DNA from 3 places in the Streptomyces sp. GD-15H genome. Region 3 is predicted to be linked to each of the others. Evidence: riboswitches for the same ligand, from Rfam matches in the RefSeq annotation. Region 3 holds a riboswitch; each other region holds the start of a gene.

Region 1 (6,009 bases), 3.6 Mb from region 3:
GAGTCGAGGACGAGCCCGGCGACGTGGTCGCGCAGGGTGGAGCGGGCTGCGGCGCGCAGCGCCATGGTCGCGCCGGTGGACCAGCCGAGGAGGACGACCTGCCGGGCACCGGCGTCCAGCGCGTGGCGGATCGCCGCGTCGAGGTCGCGCCACTCGGTCTCGCCGAGGTGGTTGAGGCCGTCGGGTGAGCGTGGTGCGCCCGGATCACCCCGGTAGGTGAGGGTGAGCACCGGGAAGTGGTGGCGGTGCAGGAACTCCATGACGTTCATGGGGTGTTCCCGGGTGGTGCCGAGGCCGTGCACCGCGAGTACCCAGGTCTCCCGGACGCCCGGCAGGAACCAGGCGGGGAGGGGGCCGAGTTCGCCGGGGACGTCGACGTCCGTGTGGTCCAGGCCCAGCGCGGTGCCCGGGTCGCCTATGTGCAGGTTCGGGGTGAGCCACACCCGGTCGCCGGGCCTCAGGGTGCCCCGCACGACGCGTTCGAGACGGCGCACGACGGTGTCGGCGGAGTCCGACATGCCTTCCAGGACGGGTCCGACGACCGCGTGGGAATCGTCACCGGTGAGGCCGTAGCGGCCGGGGCGCAGCGTGGCGAGGTGCCGGGTGAGACTGACCTGGCCGGCGGCGGTGCCGTGCACGGTGAGCCGGGGCTCGGTGGGCAGCGGTCTGCCCGGCGGCGCCTTGAGGGCGGCGTCGCTGGCGAGCCGCCAGGCCGCCACCGCGGCGGCTCCGGCCCCTATCACGGCGGTGACGGCAGCGGCCGTCGCTCTGGCAGTGCGCACGAACCCAGTGTCCCGGCGGACCGGCCACCCGGCCAGTGGGCGTCCGCCCGGGGTGCCGGCTCAGCCGCCCTGCCCGTAGCCCCGTAGGCGGTCCGCGACCTCCGCCAGCTGGTCGGCCGACAGGAGGGCCGGGGACCGACCCGGGACGGACGAGGCGGTCAGCCAGAGCCTGCACATCCATTCCAACTGGGCGGTGCGGTCGTAGGCCTGATCGAGGGTCGTGCCGTGGGTGAGGGTGCCGTGGTTCCTCAGGAGGCAGCCGGTGCGTCCGTCGAGGGCGCGCAGCATGTGCTCGGCCAGCTCGTCCGTGCCGTACGTCGCGTACGGGGCGACCCGGACGGGCCCGCCGAGCGCGGCGGCCATGTAGTGGACGAGCGGGAGTTCGTCGACGAGCGTGGAGACCGCCGTCGCGTGCACGGCGTGCGTGTGCACCACGGCATGGGCGCCGGTCGTGCGGTACACCGCGAGATGCATGGGCAGCTCGCTGGTCGGGACCAGGGTGCCGAGGACCTGTCGGCCGGTGAGGTCGACACCTGTCACGTCGTCCGGGGTCAGCCGGTCGTAGGGCACTCCCGACGGTGTGACCAGCACGGTCGAACCGACCCGCACCGAGACGTTGCCGGACGTGCCGACGACGAGCCCGTCGGAGACGGTCCGGCGGGCGGCCTCGACGAGGCCGGTCCAGGCACGCGCCTCCTCGTCACTCACGTCTCCTCGCTGCTCAGCCATGCCGCGATCCTGCCGGGTGACGAAGGTCTCTTCAACGGCTCCGCGATCGGCCGCGGACACCCGTCGACGGCGCACAGCCCTTCAGCCGCACCGCCGCGCGCGGGCCATGGTGGAGGTGCGGCCGTCCGATGGAGCGACCGCACCCATCACGGTCATCCCGATGCCCATCCCAGTTCATCTTCCGTTCACTCAGGTTACCTACGTTCAACGCGCCAATGACTTCGAACGATTGCCTGGGTAAATGGAAAGCTTCTCGCTGATCCTCGCGATTGTGGTGGTAACCGCACTCGCGTTCGATTTCACGAACGGTTTCCACGACACCGCGAACGCGATGGCGACAACCATTTCGACCGGTGCTCTCAAGCCCAAGGTCGCGGTGGCCATGTCCGCCGTGCTGAACCTGGTGGGCGCCTTCCTCTCCGTGGAGGTCGCCAACACGATCTCCAAAGGCCTCGTCGACGAGGCCGGCATCCGTCCCGAGGTCATCTTCGCCGCACTGGTCGGCGCGATCCTCTGGAACCTCCTGACCTGGCTGGTCGGTCTGCCGTCCAGTTCCTCGCACGCCCTGATGGGCGGCCTGATCGGTGCCACCGTCGCCTCGGCGGGCTTCGGCGCGGTACACGGTGACGTCCTGGTCACCAAGGTACTGATCCCCGCGATCGCCGCGCCGCTGGTCGCCGGCCTCGCCGCGATGCTCGCGACACGACTGACCTACCGCCTGGGCAAGAAGGCCGACGGCAAGGCGTCCGAGAAGGGCTACCGGGCGGGCCAGATCGCCTCCGCCGGCCTCGTCTCCCTGGCCCACGGCACCAACGACGCGCAGAAGACGATGGGCATCATCACCCTGGCCCTGATCGCCGGCGGCACCCTCGCCCCGGACTCCGACCCGCCCCTGTGGGTCATCGTGTCCGCGGGCGTCGCCATCGCGCTCGGCACCTACCTCGGCGGCTGGCGCATCATCCGCACGATGGGCAAGGGCCTGACGGACCTCCAGCCGCAGCAGGGCTTCGCCGCCCAGACCAGCGCCGCGACGGTCATCCTGGCCTCCTCCCACCTCGGTTTCTCCCTCTCCACCACGCACTCGGTCTCCGGTGCCGTGATGGGTGCGGGCCTGGGCCGCAAGGGCGGTGTCGTCCGCTGGTCGACGGCCACCCGGATGTTCGTCGCCTGGGGCCTGACGCTGCCGGCGGCGGCCCTGGTCGCGGCCATCGCCGAACTGGTCTGCCGAACCGGCAGCTGGGGCACCGCCATCGTCGCCGTCTTCCTGGTCGCCTCCAGCGCGGCGATCTGGAAGATCTCCCGGCGTGAGATCGTCGACCACACCAACGTCAACGACCACGACGACCCCGTCGAGGAGCCGGTCGGCGTGGTGACCGCCGCCATGGCCGCGGTGACCCCGCCCCCGGCGGGCACCGTGACCGAGGAGTTCTCGGCCACCATCCCGGCCCCGGCAGCCAAGACCACCGTCTGACCGCACCCCGGTACGAAGGAAGACACGAAGGAAGAAGAGCATCATGAAGATCGACTGGGCGGCCCTCGGTTCCGTCTTCGGCGTCAGCCTCGTGGTCACCGTGGCCCTGGTGGCCCTGTTCACCCTCGGCATCGTCGGCCTGTCCCGCCGTGAGCGTGCCACGGCCCAGGGCGAGTCCGCGGCCCTGGCGGTCGTCGGCGCCTACGCCTGCTTCGCGGCCTGCACGGCAGCGGTGGCGTACGGGATCTCTCTGATCATGGCCTGATTCCGGGTCGTCTCCGTCCGACGGGCGGTGCGGGGCTTCGCGCCCCGCACCGCCCGTTCGCGTTCCCCCACCGGAACCCCTCTGTGGGCCTCAGCACACTTCAGCCTCGCAGGTCAAAGGCAAGTTGACGGTTCTTCCGGACCGTGGTGGACTGCCGGATGCCAATACGGCGGCAGGAGAGGAAGCCGGTGAAAGTCCGGCGCGGTCCCGCCACTGTCACCGGGGTGCACACCCCGGGAGCCAGGAACTCTCACCGCCGGTCTCGTCGAACCAGGGCGTGGACACCCTGAGTGAGGACATATCGCCATGCCCGGCTGCCTGTTGAGGTTGACCAGCGACGCTCCGCCCCGGCTCGGGGCGACCACTTCCACCGGATCCCCCACCGGCTGAACCCGTGGGTACCGCTCGCGAGTTCGCGTACGGTGCCGCCGCCGGCCTCCTCGGCGACCTGCTCCTCGGTGATCCCCGCCGGGGACATCCGGTCGCCGCTTTCGGGCGGGCCGCGGCTGCCGTGGAACGGGTGCTGTGGCGGGACGACCGTGGCCGGGGCGCGTTGCACACCGCCGTCTGCGTCGGCGGGGCCCTCGCTCTGGGGAGCCTGGCCGCCCGGTGCGTACGGTCCTCCCCCGCCGCCTCGGTCGCCCTGACCGGCGCCGCCACCTGGGCCGTCGTCGGCGGGACGTCGCTGGCCCGGGAGGCCCGCACCGTCGAACGGGCCCTGGGGGCCGGGACCGCCGAGGGCATCGAGGCGGCGCGGGCACGGCTGCCGCACCTGTGCGGGCGGGACCCGCAGGCGCTGGACGCCGACGGGATCGCCCGCGCGGTGGTGGAGTCCGTCGCCGAGAACACCTCCGACGCCGTGGTGGGCGCCCTCGTGTGGGGCGCCGTCGCCGGTGTGCCGGGACTGCTCGGATTCCGGGCCGTCAACACCCTGGACGCCATGGTCGGCCACAAGTCCCCCCGCCACCTGCGCTACGGCTGGGCCTCCGCCCGCCTCGACGACGTCGCCGGGTGGCCCGGGGCGCGGCTGACCGCCGTACTCGCCGCGATCGCCGGGCCGGACCCGCGGGGAGCAGTCCGAGCGTGGCGCGCGGATGCCGCGAAGCACCCCAGCCCCAACGCCGGCCCCGTGGAGGCGTCCTTCGCGGGCGCGCTCGGCGTGCGGCTCGGCGGAACGCTGTCCTACGCCGGGCGGGTCGAGCACCGGCCCGTCCTCAACGGCGCCGGCCGGGCCGTGACCGTGGCGGACATCGACCGGGCGGTACGCCTCTCCCGCCGCGTGGGCTGGCTGGCGCTCGGCGCCGGTGCCGCCGCGCGGCTCGTCGGCACGCGGCTCGTCGGGAAGGGAAGTACGTCATGAGCGGTGGGGGTCTGCTGGTCGCCGGTACCACCTCGGACGCCGGCAAGAGCGTCGTGACCGCCGGGATCTGCCGGTGGCTGGCACGGCAAGACGTCAAGGTCGCGCCGTTCAAGGCGCAGAACATGTCGCTGAACTCGTTCGTGACGCGCGAGGGCGCCGAGATCGGGCGGGCGCAGGCCATGCAGGCCCAGGCCTGCCGGGTCGAACCGACCGCGCTGATGAACCCCGTGCTGCTCAAGCCGGGCGGCGAGCGGAGCAGCCAGGTCGTCCTGCTCGGCAGAGCGGTCGGGGAGCTGAGCGCGCGGGGCTACCACGGCGGGCGGCAACAGCAGTTGCTGGGCACGGTGCTGGACTGCCTCGCACAGTTGCGGAGCACGTATGACGCGGTGATCTGTGAGGGGGCCGGCAGCCCGGCCGAGATCAACCTGCGGCGCACCGACATCGTGAACATGGGGATCGCCAGGAACGCCGGACTCCCCGTCCTCGTCGTCGGCGACATCGACCGCGGCGGCGTCTTCGCCTCCTTCTTCGGCACCGTCGCCCTGCTCTCCCCCGAGGACCAGGCGCTGGTCGCCGGGTTCCTGGTGAACAAGTTCCGGGGCGACGTGACGCTGCTGGAGCCGGGCCTGGACATGCTGCACGACCTGACCGGGCGGCACACGTACGGCGTACTGCCCTTCCGGCACGGGCTCGGCATCGACGAGGAGGACGGGCTGGCAGTGTCCTTGCGCGGTGCCGTGCGGGAGTCGGCCGTCGCCCCACCGGTTGGCGAGGACGTGCTGCGGGTCGCCGTGTGCGCGGTGCCGCTGATGTCCAACTTCACGGACGTGGACGCGCTGGCCGCCGAACCGGGCGTCGTCGTGCGGTTCGTGGACCGGCCCGAGGAACTGGCCGACGCCGACCTCGTCGTACTGCCGGGGACCCGCGGAACCGTGCGGGCCCTGGAGTGGCTGCGCGAGCGGGGGCTGGCGGACGCCCTGGAACGGCGGGTGGCCGAGGGACGGCCCGTGCTGGGGATCTGCGGGGGGTACCAGATCCTCGGCGAGCACATCGAGGACGAGGTCGAGAGCCGCGCCGGGCACGTCGACGGGCTCGGCCTGCTGCCCGTGCGGGTGCGGTTCGCCCGGGAGAAGACCCTCACCCGGCCCGCCGGGGAGGCCCTCGGCGAGCGGGTCGAGGGGTACGAGATCCATCACGGGGTCGCCGACGTCATGGGAGGGGTGGCATTCCTCTCCGACGACAGTGGACACAGCCTGGACGGCTGCCGGGTCGGACAGACCTGGGGCACGCACTGGCACGGCTCACTGGAGTCCGACGGCTTCCGCCGGGCCTTTCTGCGCGAGGTGGCCGCCGCCACGGGGCGCCGTTTCGTACCGGCCCCCGACACCTCGTTCGCCGCGCT
Region 2 (6,009 bases), 1.6 Mb from region 3:
GCGTGCCGGTGTGGTGCTCGCCGCTGGTGTCCAGGGTGGGCCGGCCGTTCTGCCGTATGAATGCCTCGGCGATGAAGCCCGTGCGCCACACCTCCCGCGCGGCGTCGATCTGCGCCTCCCGGCTGCCCGCGCCGGCGGCCTCGGCCAGCAGCCGCCGCCAGGTGGCGGCGAGGGCGGGGTTGCGCAGCAGCTCGCCGGGGCGGGGCGCCCGGCCGCCGGGCAGGTACACCTGCGCCGAGGAGGTCCACTCCGTCTCGAACAGCTCCCGTACCGTCTCGACGGTCCCGCCGACGTTCTCCACGGGCGCGTGCCCGTGCTCGGCGTACCCGATGGCGTACCGGAGGACGTCGGCGAGGGAGCGGGTGCCGTGGTCGCGCAGCAGGAGCATCCAGGCGTCGAAGGCGCCGGGCACGGCGGCGGCGAGCGGTCCGGTGCCCGGGACGAGGTCCAGGCCGAGCGCCCGGTAGTGGGCGGCGCTCGCCCCGGCCGGGGCGACGCCCTGCCCGCACAGCACCCGTACCTCGCCGCCGGCGGGCGCCAGCAGGATGGGCACCTCGCCGGCCGGGCCGTTGAGATGCGGCTCGACGACGTGCAGCACGAAGGCGCCCGCCACGGCCGCGTCGTACGCGTTCCCACCGCCCTCCAGGACGGCCATGGCCGACTGGGACGCCAGCCAGTGCGTGGAGGACACCATGCCGAAGGTGCCCTGAAGGGTGGGGCGGGTGGTGAACTGCATCTCTCACCTCAGTGTTCGCGCGTGCCGACGACCTCACCCATCCTCTCTGCCCGCTCCGGGAAGAACCCGGGGAGAGGCCGGGGAGTTTCGGTGGCGGACGTGTGGTCCGCCGAAACGGCTGCGGGCGATGTGCGGCTGACGCCGACGGTGGAAGAACCTGCGGGCCTCGGCGGCGAGGACGGCCCGGTCACGGGCTCCCGTCATCCCCTGCCGCGCTCCCCCGGTGTCACAGGAACCGGCGTATGGGCAGGACGGCCTTCTCACGCGCCTGCTGCAGCAGCGACCGTCTCCCCCATCGTCCTTCCCGGATCGGCTCACTGTCCGTCACGTCCTCGTCGAAATGGGCGTCGAGGGTGCCGGTGAACTCCTCGTCGAGGACGGCCAGCATGACCTCCTCGTCGTGTTCGAGGGAACGCCGGTTGAAGTTGGTCGACCCGATGAGCGCGGCCGCCCTGTCCACGGTGATGACCTTCGCGTGCAACATCGTCGGCTGGTACTGGTAGATCCTCACGCCGCAGGCCAGCAGCTCCTCGTAGAAATGCTGCCCGGCCAGCCGGCAGACCCGTTTGTCGGTGTGCGGCCCAGGCAGAAGGATCTCCACCTCCACCCCGCGTCGCGACGCGTTGCACAGAAGTTCGATGAAGTAGGCGTCCGGTGAGAAGTAGGCGGTCGTGAGCCGGAACCGCTCCTCGGCCGACTCGATCATCACCTGGACCAGGGTCTGCATGTCCTGCCAGCCGAAGCCGGCCGAACCGCGCACCACCTGCACCACCGCGTTTCCCTGGGGCCGGTGTTCGCCGAACCGGTCATGGTCGTCGAAGAGTTCGCCGCAGCACTCGGCCCAGTTCTGCGCGAACGCCGCGGCGACACCGTCCACCGCCGGACCGCGCACCTCGACGTGCGTGTCGCGCCACTCGTGCTCGTCACGGGCGTCGCCGCACCATTCCTCGGCTATGCCCACCCCGCCGGTGAACGCCACGCGCTCGTCCACGAGCAGCGCCTTGCGGTGGCAGCGATGGTTCTGCTTGAGCGGCGAGAGCGCCATCGGCTCCCGGAACCAGACCACGCGCACGCCGGCTTCGCGCATGTGCTCCAACAGGCCCTTCTCGATCGTGCGACTGCCGAACCCGTCCAGCAGCAGCCGGACCCGCACGCCGGCGCGGGCCCGCTCCGCCAGGGCCCGGGCGAACTGCCGGGCGATGTCGCCCTTCCAGTACACGAACGTCATCATGTCCACCGTGTACGCGGCGGACCGCACGCTCTCCAGCATCGCGGGAAAGATCTCGTCACCGTTTCGCAGCGCGACCAGGGCGTTGTCCTCCGTCGCGGCGATTCCGATCAGCCGCTCCAGCCTGCGACGCATCCGCAACGCGCGTTCACCGGCGGACCCGCCGGCGGACGTGGAGGGCGGGGTGTGCTGTGGCACCTCTTCGAGGCTCATCCACTCTCCGGCCGGCACGCGAGGAAGCTCCGTACTGTCCGTCCTCGTCCGGCGGAGGTCGGCACAGCAGGGCGACGACGGCAGGCGGCACGCCCCGGGAAACGGTCACCGGGTCGGCTTTCCACTCGTCGAGCGAGCCCCTGGCCACGTATATCCCCTGTGGGCGAGGACAAACGGCAGCTACGTCACAGTCGTTGGAGGTTATCGTGGCCGTCGTCGGAATTGTCGCGCTCTGTGTCGTTCTCGCCGTACTGGCATTCCTCGTGCCCCGCCTGTCCCGCGGGCCCGAACGCGGCACCCAACGAGCCCTGGGCTTCGGCTCCCGTGCGGGAGGAAAGGCACCCGGCCCCCTGGGACGCCTGTTCAGCAAGCCGTTCCGCAGCAGCTCGAAGGCCGTGGGCCGCAGTGGTTCCGCCGGTCGCCGCACTCGTGGCCGCCTGCCTTCCGAACCCGGCGGTCCTCGCCCCCCCGGACCGCCGTCGACGCGTGCGGGCATGCCCGTCCCCGCCGTCGCGGTCAGGCCGGGACGGGGCCGGCGTGGCTCCCCGGCCGCCGGAGTAGCGTGCTTCGCGTGACCGTGGGAAGCGAAGAGACCCGGCTCGTCGTCGTCCGGGGAACTCGGCGTCGGGCAAGTCCTCGGTGGCGGCGGGGATCCGCGACCGCTTCGGGCGCGGCCTGGCCCTGGTCGGGCAGGACAACCTGAGGCGGACCGTGCTGAGGGAACGGGACGTGCCCGGCGCCGCCGACATCGGGCTGAGCGACACGGTCGCCCGCTACGCGCTGGACGCCGGCTACCACGTCGTCGTCGAGGGCATCCTGCACGCCGACCGCTACGGCGACGTGCTCGCGGGTCTGGTCGGCGACCACCGCGGCGTCTCGCACTGCTTCTACCTCGACATCCCCTTCGAGGAGACCCTTGCCCGGCACGCCTCGAAGGCCGATCCCGACTATCTGGCCCAGGTCACCGAGCGGGAACTCCGTGACGGGTACCGCGAACGCGACCTCCTTCCGGATGTCGCCGAAACCGTCGTCGGAGCCGAGGCCACCCTCCACGACACCCTCACCCGCGTCATGCGCGACACCGGTCTCACGGGACTGCCCGCACGCGTCGGCTAATGCCGATAACCGTGCACGCCCGCCCCGGGCGCCTTTTGAGCACGGAGCTCCAGACCGTAGGATCGGCTGGTCATCGCCGCGACGGGAGACAGGAAGCCGGTGTGAATCCGGCACGGTCCCGCCACTGTGACCGGGGAGTGCACCCCTTCGAGACGCCACTGCGCGCACCGCGTGGGAAGGCGAGGGGGAACGTCGATCCGGGAGTCAGGACACTGGCCTGTCGCGGGCCCGTTTTGAGGAGCGCGGACTCCCAGGAGGCTTTACGTGTCCCACGCCTTTGCGCGCCCGTCTTCCTTCCGCCCTGCCCGGCGGCGCCGTGCCCCGCGTGCGGCGGCCGCGGCCGTCGCACTGTCGGCGGTCCTGCTCACGGCCGGCTGCGGCCCGTCCGACGGCTCCGGCCGGGATCCGAGCGGCGACGCGGGCAACACGGCGGCCCCGGCCGGGGGTTTCCCCGTCACCGTCGACAACTGCGGTGTCAGAACGACGTACGACGAGCCCCCGTCCCGCGTGGTCACCATTCACCAGCATCCCGCGGAGCTGATGCTCGCCCTCGGGCTGAAGGACCGCATGGTCGGCACCGCGTTCCCCGACTCGGCCGTCCTGCCCGAACTCAGGGAGGACTACGAGGCGATACCGGAGCTCGCGAAGAGGGAGCCGTCCTTCGAGGAGATCCTCGACGCCGAGCCGGACTTCGTCTACGGCGGCTACGGCAGCGCCTTCGCCTCGAACGAGGGCCGCTCCCGCGAGGCGTTCGCCGACGCGGGCATCGACACCTATCTCAACCGCGAGTACTGCGGCAGGAAGCGGGTGACGATGAAGGACACCTACGACGAGATCCGCACCATCGGCACGGTCTTCGGCGTCCCCGAGCGCGCCGACCTGCTGGTGTCCGACCTCCGTGGCCGGGTCGACCGAGCCGCCGCGGCCGTCGACGGCGAACCCGACGTGCCGGTCTTCGTCTACGACAGCGGTGACAAGTCCGCGTTGACCGCGGGCGGCAAGAGCCTGGGCACCGAGCTGATCAGCCTGGCCGGCGGCACGAACGTCTTCGCCGACCTCGACGACGTGTTCGGTGACGTCTCCTGGGAACAGGTCGTCGAGCGCGCACCCGAGGTCATCGCCCTCTACGACTACGCCGGGGAGAGCAGCGTCGAGCGGAAGAAGGAGTATCTGCTCTCCCAGCCCGCCCTCGCCGACGTACCCGCCGTCAGGAACGAGCGGTTCGTCGTACTGCCGCTGACCGCGACCCTGGTCGGGATCCGTTCCGCGTACGCGGTCGAGGACCTGGCGCGCGGGCTGCACCCCGGAAGCTTCCGGTGACGGCCCCCGCCGCCGACCTGCCCTCCGACGCGTCCGCCGACCCCGGCGTGCGGCGTCGGCGGCCACCGGGCGAGAAGCGCGGCACGCCGGGGACGCTCACCGTCACGCTGCTGGTCCTCGCCGTCCTGCTCCTGATGTCGGTCGTCGCGGGCCTGGGCATCGGCTCGGTGCGGGTGCCGCCCGGCCAGGCCTGGGGAATCGTCACGCACGCGCTGGGCGCCGACCTGGGGGACGCGCAGTGGTCACGGGCCCGGGAGACCATCGTGCTGGACGTGCGGGCGCCGCGCGTCCTGCTCGGCGCGGTGGCCGGCGCCGGGCTCGCGGTGGTGGGCACCGCCATGCAGGCCCTCATCCGCAACCCGCTCGCCGAGCCCTATCTGCTGGGTGTCTCCTCGGGGGCGGCCCTGGGCGCCGTCGTCGTGATCGTGTTCGGGGTGACCCTGTTCGGACCGGTGTCCCTGTCGGTCGCGGCCTTCGCGGGCGCCCTCGGGGCCCTGCTGCTCGTGTACGCCAGTGCCCGCACCGGCGGCCGCATCACGTCGGTCCGGCTGGTGCTGTCCGGGGTGGCCGTCGCGGCGGTGCTCACGGCGGTCCTGAACCTGCTGCTGCTCACCGGTGACCGGGGCAACGAGGCCCGCACGGTCCTCGCCTGGACCCTCGGCGGCCTCGGCGGCGTCAACTGGAGCACCCTGTGGCTGCCGAGCACGGCCCTGCTGATCGGCGTCGGCGTCCTGATGGCGCAGGCCCGCAATCTGAACCTGCTGCTCGCGGGCGAGGAGGCCGCCACCACGATGGGGCTGGACGTGGCCCGGTTCCGGGTGCGCATGTTCGTCCTGCTCTCCCTCGTCACCGGTGTCCTCGTCGCGGCGGCCGGACCGATCGGGTTCGTCGGTCTGATGCTGCCGCACATCGTGCGGCTCGTCGTCGGCGGCGACCACCGCCGCGTCCTGCCGACGGCCGCGCTCGGCGGAGCGGTCTTCCTGATCTGGGCGGACATCGCCGCACGCACGGTCGCCGCGCCCATGGAGATCCCCGTCGGCGTGCTCACGGCCCTGTGCGGGGGGCCGTTCTTCCTGTGGCTGATGCGCCGCGATGCACGGCGCGGCACCGACCGGAGCGACCGGAGGGGAGCATGAGCGCGGCCGAACTCACCGTCGACGGAATCACTCTGACCGCGGGTGCCCGCACCCTGGTCCGTGACGTCTCCCTGACCGCGCGTCCGGGTGAGGTGATCGGCCTGGTCGGTCCCAACGGGAGCGGCAAGTCCAGCCTGCTGCGTGCCGTGTACCGCGTCCTGCGCCCCGATGCCGGCCGGATCCGCGTCGACGGCACGGACGCCTGGTCGCTGTCGGTGCGTCAACTGGCCCGTGACGTGGCCGCGGTGGTGCAGGAGTCG
Region 3 (6,009 bases):
AGGTGACGGCGGTGCGGACGGTGGTGTCCAGCCGCTCCCAGTCGAGGTCGCCGTTCACCTGATCGACGAACGCGCCGAGGTTGACCGACCCCAGGTTGCAGACCGCCGTCTCCCCGTCACTGGTGACCTCGAGGATCTCCGTGCACAGGTTGGACGAGTGGACGACGTGGCCCGGTTCGGCGGTCTGGTTGGCGGTGCGGTTGGCGGCGTCCTTGAAGGTCATCCAGCCGTTGCCGGTCTGGGCGAGGGTGCGCATCATGCGCCCGTACAGCTCCCGCGCGGGGAGCGTCTTCGTGGCCAGACCCGCTGCCTCGGCGGCCCGGTAGGCCGCGTCGAACTCCTCGCCCCACAGGTCGACCAGGTCCGGGACGTCGGACGGGGAGAACAGCGACCACGGCGCGTCGGCGTTCACCCGGCGCATGAACTCGTCCGGCACCCAGTGCGCGAGGTTCAGGTTGTGCGTACGGCGCGCGTCCTCACCGGTGTTGTCGCGCAGCTCCAGGAACTCCTCGATGTCGGAGTGCCAGGTCTCCAGGTAGACCGCCGCCGCGCCCTTGCGCCGACCACCCTGGTTCACGGCGGCGACCGAGGCGTCCAGGGTCTTCAGGAACGGGACGATGCCGCCGGAGTGCCCGTTGGTGCCGCGGATCAGCGAACCGCGGGAGCGGACGCGGGAGTAGGGCAGGCCGATGCCGCCGGCGTGCTTGGAGAGGCGGGCCACCTGGTGGTAGCGGTCGTAGAGGGAGTCCAGTTCGTCCTTGGGGGAGTCGAGGAGGTAGCAGGACGACATTTGGGGATGCCGCGTACCGGAGTTGAACAGGGTGGGGGAGGAGGGAAGGTACTCCAGGCGGCTCATCAGGCCGTACAGCGTGGCGACTTCGTCCACCGAGCGGGGGGTGTCGTTCGCGGCGAGACCGGCGGCGACCCGCAGCAGGAAGTGCTGCGGTGTCTCGACGACCTTGCGGGTGACCGGATGCCGCAGCAGATAGCGGCTGTGCAGGGTGCGCAGGCCGAAGTAGCCGAAACGGTCGTCCGCGCGGGGGTCGATCAGCGCGTCGAGTCGGGCCGCGTGCAGCAGGACGAACTCGGCGGTCCGGTCCGCGACGAGGCCCTCACGGTGGCCCGTCGAGATCGATGAGGTGAACGACGTGACACCCTGCGAGACGGCCTCGGCACGGATGCCGAGGATCAGCAGTCGTGCGGCGAGCCGGGAGTAGACGGGGTCCTCGGGGATGAGCCCGGCCGCCGCCTCGGTGGCCAGCTCCCGCAGCTCGGCTTCGTCCGCATGGGCGGACCGGCCGCGCAGCGCGGCGGCGGCGACCCGGCCGGGCTCGGCGTCGGGGAGGTCGGCGGTCAGCTCGGTCAGGGTCCGCAGCAGCGCGGCACCGGGGCCGTCGCTCGCGTCGCTCATGTCGGTCACGTCGACCGCTGAAGCAGGATCGGCTGGCGCGGTGGTCACGTGGGGCTCTCCCTCGCTCGGCACGGGGCCTCGTCGAGGGCAGGGGGCAGCACACGGGCGCGCGCACGCGTCTCGCGTCCACCGGCCCATTCCACGAGGCCCGGACGGCAGGCACCCGGACCGGACGGCCGGGCGCGCTGTCGGCAGGTCCTCGGACTGAAGCCCGTGCGGGCACGCGGGAAACGCGGACACGCACAAGTACACCGTTGCGGGACAGTTCCGGATTCGCACCGGATTCCCCTGCGACGACAGCAAGCATGAGCATACATCTTGTGTCGTGTGCTGCTGACGATCCCATATCTTGTGTCGTGCCGGGGGGTGACGTCAGAACAGGAGGGGTGTCAGAGCGTCCGCTCGTGGGCGAGCGGCATGATGTCGTCCAGGTCCGGTACCGGGTTCCGGTCCCGCTCCGGGAGCGGACGAAGCCGAGCCGCTCATGGAGGCGGTGGGCCGAGTGCATCGACCGCTGGGTCGACAGCACGACCCGCACGCGAACGCCTGCGGAGCAGGACGAGAACGGGGTTTCGCCTCCAGGGCGAACGGTCGCCCGTCCGGCCGGGCAGGATGGCTGCCGTGCTTTGCGAGAACCAAGCCGGCACACCCGAGCTCTGCTCGAACGAACCGGGCAGCCCCCGTCCCGGCCGGCGCGGAGGGAGTAGGACCTTGCAGGTCGCTGACCTGTGAGGCTTCCTGAGCCAGGAATCCCCCTGCTTGAGCTGGGGAGGGTTCAACGAGGTACACGCCGCTCCACCCGAAGTCGGGCAGCCCGTCGCGGAGGTGGGCCTGCGCGGTGATCTCACCGAGTTCCTCGTACTCGTGCGGCTCCACCGGCCGGGTGACGATGTCCATGGGGTGAGTGTGCCCGACGGGTACGGCAGGGGGCCGCCGGAGACATCCGGCGGCCCCCTGCCGTACCCGCGTACCCCGTCAGTGCTTGCCGTCGGCGGCCGCGTCCGCCGTGTCCAGGGCCAGCTCGGTGCTGACACCCGGGTCGCCCGCGTCCGCCGTGTAGTCCTGGGGCCGGGTCTCGTCGATGCCCTCGGGCGCCTTGACCGCCCTCAGGACGGAGGTCAGGGCGATCGTCACCAGCGCGTTGAGCACGAACGCGGTGAGGCCGATGTAGCCGATCTCGCCGATGCCCGGGATCTCGTCCGACGAACCGCCGAAGTGCTTCTGCGTCGGCGAGGCCACCCCGTACGCCGCGACCGTGCCGTAGATCATGCCGACCGCCCAGCCGCCGAGCAGTGCCCAGCGGTGGAACCAGCGGGTGAACAGGCCGCCCACCAGGGCGGGGAAGGTCTGCAGGATCCAGATGCCGCCCAGCAGCTGGAAGTTGATGGCGACCGTCTTGTCCATGGTGAGGACGAAGGCCAGCGCACCCACCTTCACCAGCAGTGAGACCACCTTGGAGACCTTGGTCTCCTGCGCCGGTGTCGCGTCGGGCTTGAAGAAGTCCTTGTAGATGTTGCGGGTGAACAGGTTCGCGGCGGCGATCGACATGATCGCCGCCGGCACCAGCGCACCGATGCCGATCGCCGCGAAGGCCACACCGGCGAACCAGTCCGGGAACATGTCCTCGAACAACTGCGGGACCGCCAGCTGCCCGTTGCTGACATCGACCCCGGCCGCGATCGCCATGAAACCGAGCAACGCCAGCAGGCCCAGCATCAGCGAGTACAGCGGCAGGATCGTGGTGTTGCGGCGGATCACCTCACGGCTGCGCGAGGACAGCGTCGCGGTGATCGAGTGCGGGTACATGAACAGCGCGAGCGCCGAGCCCAACGCCAGCGTGGCGTAAGTCCACTGCCCCGCCTCGCCGGGCACCAGCGAACCGCGCGGCGCGCCCGTGGCCGGGTTGGTCTCGCTGTACGCCTCACTCGCCTTGGCGAAGATCTCGTCGAAGCCACCCAGCTTGATCGGGATGTAGATGATCGCCACCGCGATCACGAGGTAGATCAGCGTGTCCTTCACGAACGCGATCAGCGCGGGGCCCGCAGACCCGAGGAGTACGTGTACGCCGCCAGCACACCGAAGGCGATCAGCAGCGGGAGGTCCTTGACGAACCAGTTGGTGTTCTCGCCGCCGCCGATGCCCATCACGTCCAGCACGGCCTGGATACCGACCAGTTGGAGCGCGATGTACGGCATCGTCGCCAGGATGCCGGTGACCGCCACCGCCAGCGACAGCCCCTTCGAGCCGAAACGGCCGCGCACGAAGTCGGACGTCGTGACATAGCCGTGCCTGTGCGAAACCGACCACAGCCGGGGCAGGAAGGTGAAGATCAGCGGGTACACGAGGATCGTGTACGGCACGGCGAAGAAGCCCGCCGCGCCGGCCGCGTAGATCGCCGCCGGCACGGCCACGAAGGTGTACGCCGTGTAAAGGTCGCCGCCGAGCAGGAACCAGGTGACCCAGGTGCCGAACGACCGTCCGCCCAAGCCCCATTCGTCGAGGCTGTGCTCGTTCGCGGCCTTGCGCCAGCGGGCGGCCGTGAAGCCCATCGCCGTGACGAGGACGAAGAAGAAGGCGAAGACGGCGAGTGCCACGCCGTTCACGCCGTCGCTCACCGCCCCGCACCGTCCTTCGCGGTCGTGCGGGCACGCTGGTCACGCTGGTCACGCTGCCACAGCTTGTACGCGATCACCGTCAGCGAGGCGGAGATCAGCACCCACAGCATCTGGTACCAGTAGAAGAACGGGATGCCGATGAAGACGGGGTCGGTCTTCGCGTACGAGCCGACCCACATCATGGCCACGAACGGTGCCAAGAGGCAGACGGCGATGACGACGCGCGTCGGCGTCACCACCGGCCATCTGCTGGTTTCCGGGGCTTGCGACATAGAACGGCTCCGTCCCCTCGCTGATCACCTGCTTGACGCGCAGGAAATCTAGTGCCGCATCAGGCAACGTTCGCCCTGTTGTGATGCGAGAAGCGCGGGCATCCGGCGTGAGCACCGCGCGGGCTTGTCGATGCGAGCCTGCGCCGGTGGACCGCCGTTACGAGACCCCTAGGGCCTGTGTGATGTTGTGATCAGTCTTGCCGGTCCGGATCCGCCTGGAAGGCGGATCCGGTAGGAAGACAATCGTGACGCGCAGACAACTCACCGAAGAACAGTGGAAGTTGATCGAGCCGTTCCTGCCGATAGGCGAGTACGGCCCGTACCCCGAGCGGCTGCGGGATCAGTTCGAGGGGGTGATCTGGCGGTTCAGGACGGGCGCGCAGTGGCGGGAGATGCCGGGCGAGTTCGGCCCCTGGCCGACCGTCTACGGACGCTTCCGGCTCTGGCGGAACGCCGGTGTCTTCACCGCCCTGCTGGAGGGCCTGATCGCCGAGGCCGCCTGCCGGGGCAAAACGGACCTGTCCCTGGTCAGCGTGGACTCCACGACCGTCCGCGCCCACCACGACGCCGCCGGGATGCTCGTCGGCCAGGAGGTCATGGAGGCGCTCGAGGAGGCCGCCGCCGAGCAGGAACAGGCCCGGCAAAAGGGGGCGACAAGGCGGAACAGAACGGGCGGGACGGCGGAAACGGGCCCGAGCGGGAAGAACGCCGGCGCGTCCGCCGCCGACGCAGGCTCCGCCTGAAGGAAGCCCTGCTCGGCCGGTCCCGCGGCGGACTGACCAGCAAGATTCACCTCGCCGCCGACCAAAAGCGCCGGCCGCTGTCGTTCGTGCTGACCGCCGGGCAGGCCGCGGACAGCCCGCAGTTCATCCCCGTGCTGAACAAGGTCCGGGTCCGCGGGCCGGTCGGCCGGCCCCGCACCCGGCCCGGCGCGGTCGCCGCGGACAAGGCCTACTCGTCCCGCGCCAACCGCGCCTACCTGCGCAAACGGCACATCAGGGCGGTCATCCCGGAGAAGAAGGACCAGGCCGCCAACCGCAAGAGGAAGGGCAGCAGGGGCGGCCGTCCCGTCACGTACGACGCCGATCGTTACCGTGACCGCAACACCGTCGAGCGACTGATCAACCGGCTGAAGGACTGGCGCGGCATCGCCACACGCTTCGACAAGACGCCCGAGAGCTACCTCGCCGGCCTCGAACTCCGCGCCTCGATGATCTGGATCGGAGATCTCCTGCAAGCGGCCGATTGATCACAACATCACACAGGCCCTAATCGGTGGTGCCATCCGGCGTGCTGTGGAGAATGCGTCCATGCATATCCGAGCCGTGCGCCTGAACGAACTGTCCGTCCTTCAGGACATCGAGAGGGCCGCCGGGCAGTGCTTCCGGGACATCGGCATGCCGGAGATCGCCGAGGATGAGCCGCTCCTGCTCGGCGAGCTCGCCCGCTACCACCACGCCGGGCTGGCCTGGGTCGTGGCCAACGACGCCGACGCCCCGGTCGCCTACTTGATCGCCGACCGCGTCGACGGCAACCTCCACGTCGAGCAGGTCTCGGTGCACCCGGACAGCGCGCGTCGCGGTGTCGGCCGGTTGCTGCTGGACCACCTGGCGGCCCACGCCAGGAGCGCGGGGGCACCCGCCCTGACCCTCACCACGTTCACCCAGGTCCCGTGGAACGCCCCCTACTACGCACGCTGTGGTTTCCAGCT

What was found. A riboswitch is a leader RNA that binds a small molecule or an ion and turns the genes downstream of it on or off. The one in region 3 is predicted to bind cobalamin.
Region 1: it holds a riboswitch for cobalamin, as region 3 does, so the genes downstream of both, WJ438_RS31320 (cobalamin biosynthesis protein) here and WJ438_RS14255 (ribonucleoside-diphosphate reductase subunit alpha) in region 3, are expected to answer to the same signal.
Region 2: it holds a riboswitch for cobalamin, as region 3 does, so the genes downstream of both, WJ438_RS07060 (ABC transporter substrate-binding protein) here and WJ438_RS14255 (ribonucleoside-diphosphate reductase subunit alpha) in region 3, are expected to answer to the same signal.

The regions. Positions count from the first base shown of each region.
Region 1 is NZ_CP149447.1:6,636,948-6,642,956, reverse strand. Features, by position in the region: gene WJ438_RS31340 (alpha/beta hydrolase) at 1-782, opposite strand, end outside; gene WJ438_RS31335 (class II aldolase/adducin family protein) at 843-1,511, opposite strand; gene WJ438_RS31330 (anion permease) at 1,753-2,982, shown strand; gene WJ438_RS31325 (hypothetical protein) at 3,026-3,247, shown strand; cobalamin riboswitch at 3,379-3,519, shown strand; gene WJ438_RS31320 (cobalamin biosynthesis protein) at 3,642-4,607, shown strand; gene WJ438_RS31315 (cobyric acid synthase) at 4,604-6,009, shown strand, end outside.
Region 2 is NZ_CP149447.1:1,441,768-1,447,776, forward strand. Features, by position in the region: partial or broken gene WJ438_RS07040 (gamma-glutamyltransferase family protein) at 1-736, opposite strand, end outside; gene WJ438_RS07045 (phospholipase D-like domain-containing protein) at 963-2,099, opposite strand; partial or broken gene WJ438_RS07050 (DUF6411 family protein) at 2,384-2,623, shown strand; partial or broken gene WJ438_RS07055 (AAA family ATPase) at 2,740-3,293, shown strand; cobalamin riboswitch at 3,344-3,529, shown strand; gene WJ438_RS07060 (ABC transporter substrate-binding protein) at 3,558-4,613, shown strand; gene WJ438_RS07065 (FecCD family ABC transporter permease) at 4,661-5,749, shown strand; gene WJ438_RS07070 (ABC transporter ATP-binding protein) at 5,746-6,009, shown strand, end outside.
Region 3 is NZ_CP149447.1:3,085,457-3,091,465, reverse strand. Features, by position in the region: partial or broken gene WJ438_RS14255 (ribonucleoside-diphosphate reductase subunit alpha) at 1-1,459, opposite strand, end outside; cobalamin riboswitch at 1,584-1,741, opposite strand; partial or broken gene mctP (monocarboxylate uptake permease MctP) at 2,387-4,026, opposite strand; gene WJ438_RS14245 (DUF3311 domain-containing protein) at 4,023-4,298, opposite strand; partial or broken gene WJ438_RS14240 (IS5 family transposase) at 4,544-5,547, shown strand; gene WJ438_RS14235 (GNAT family N-acetyltransferase) at 5,609-6,009, shown strand, end outside.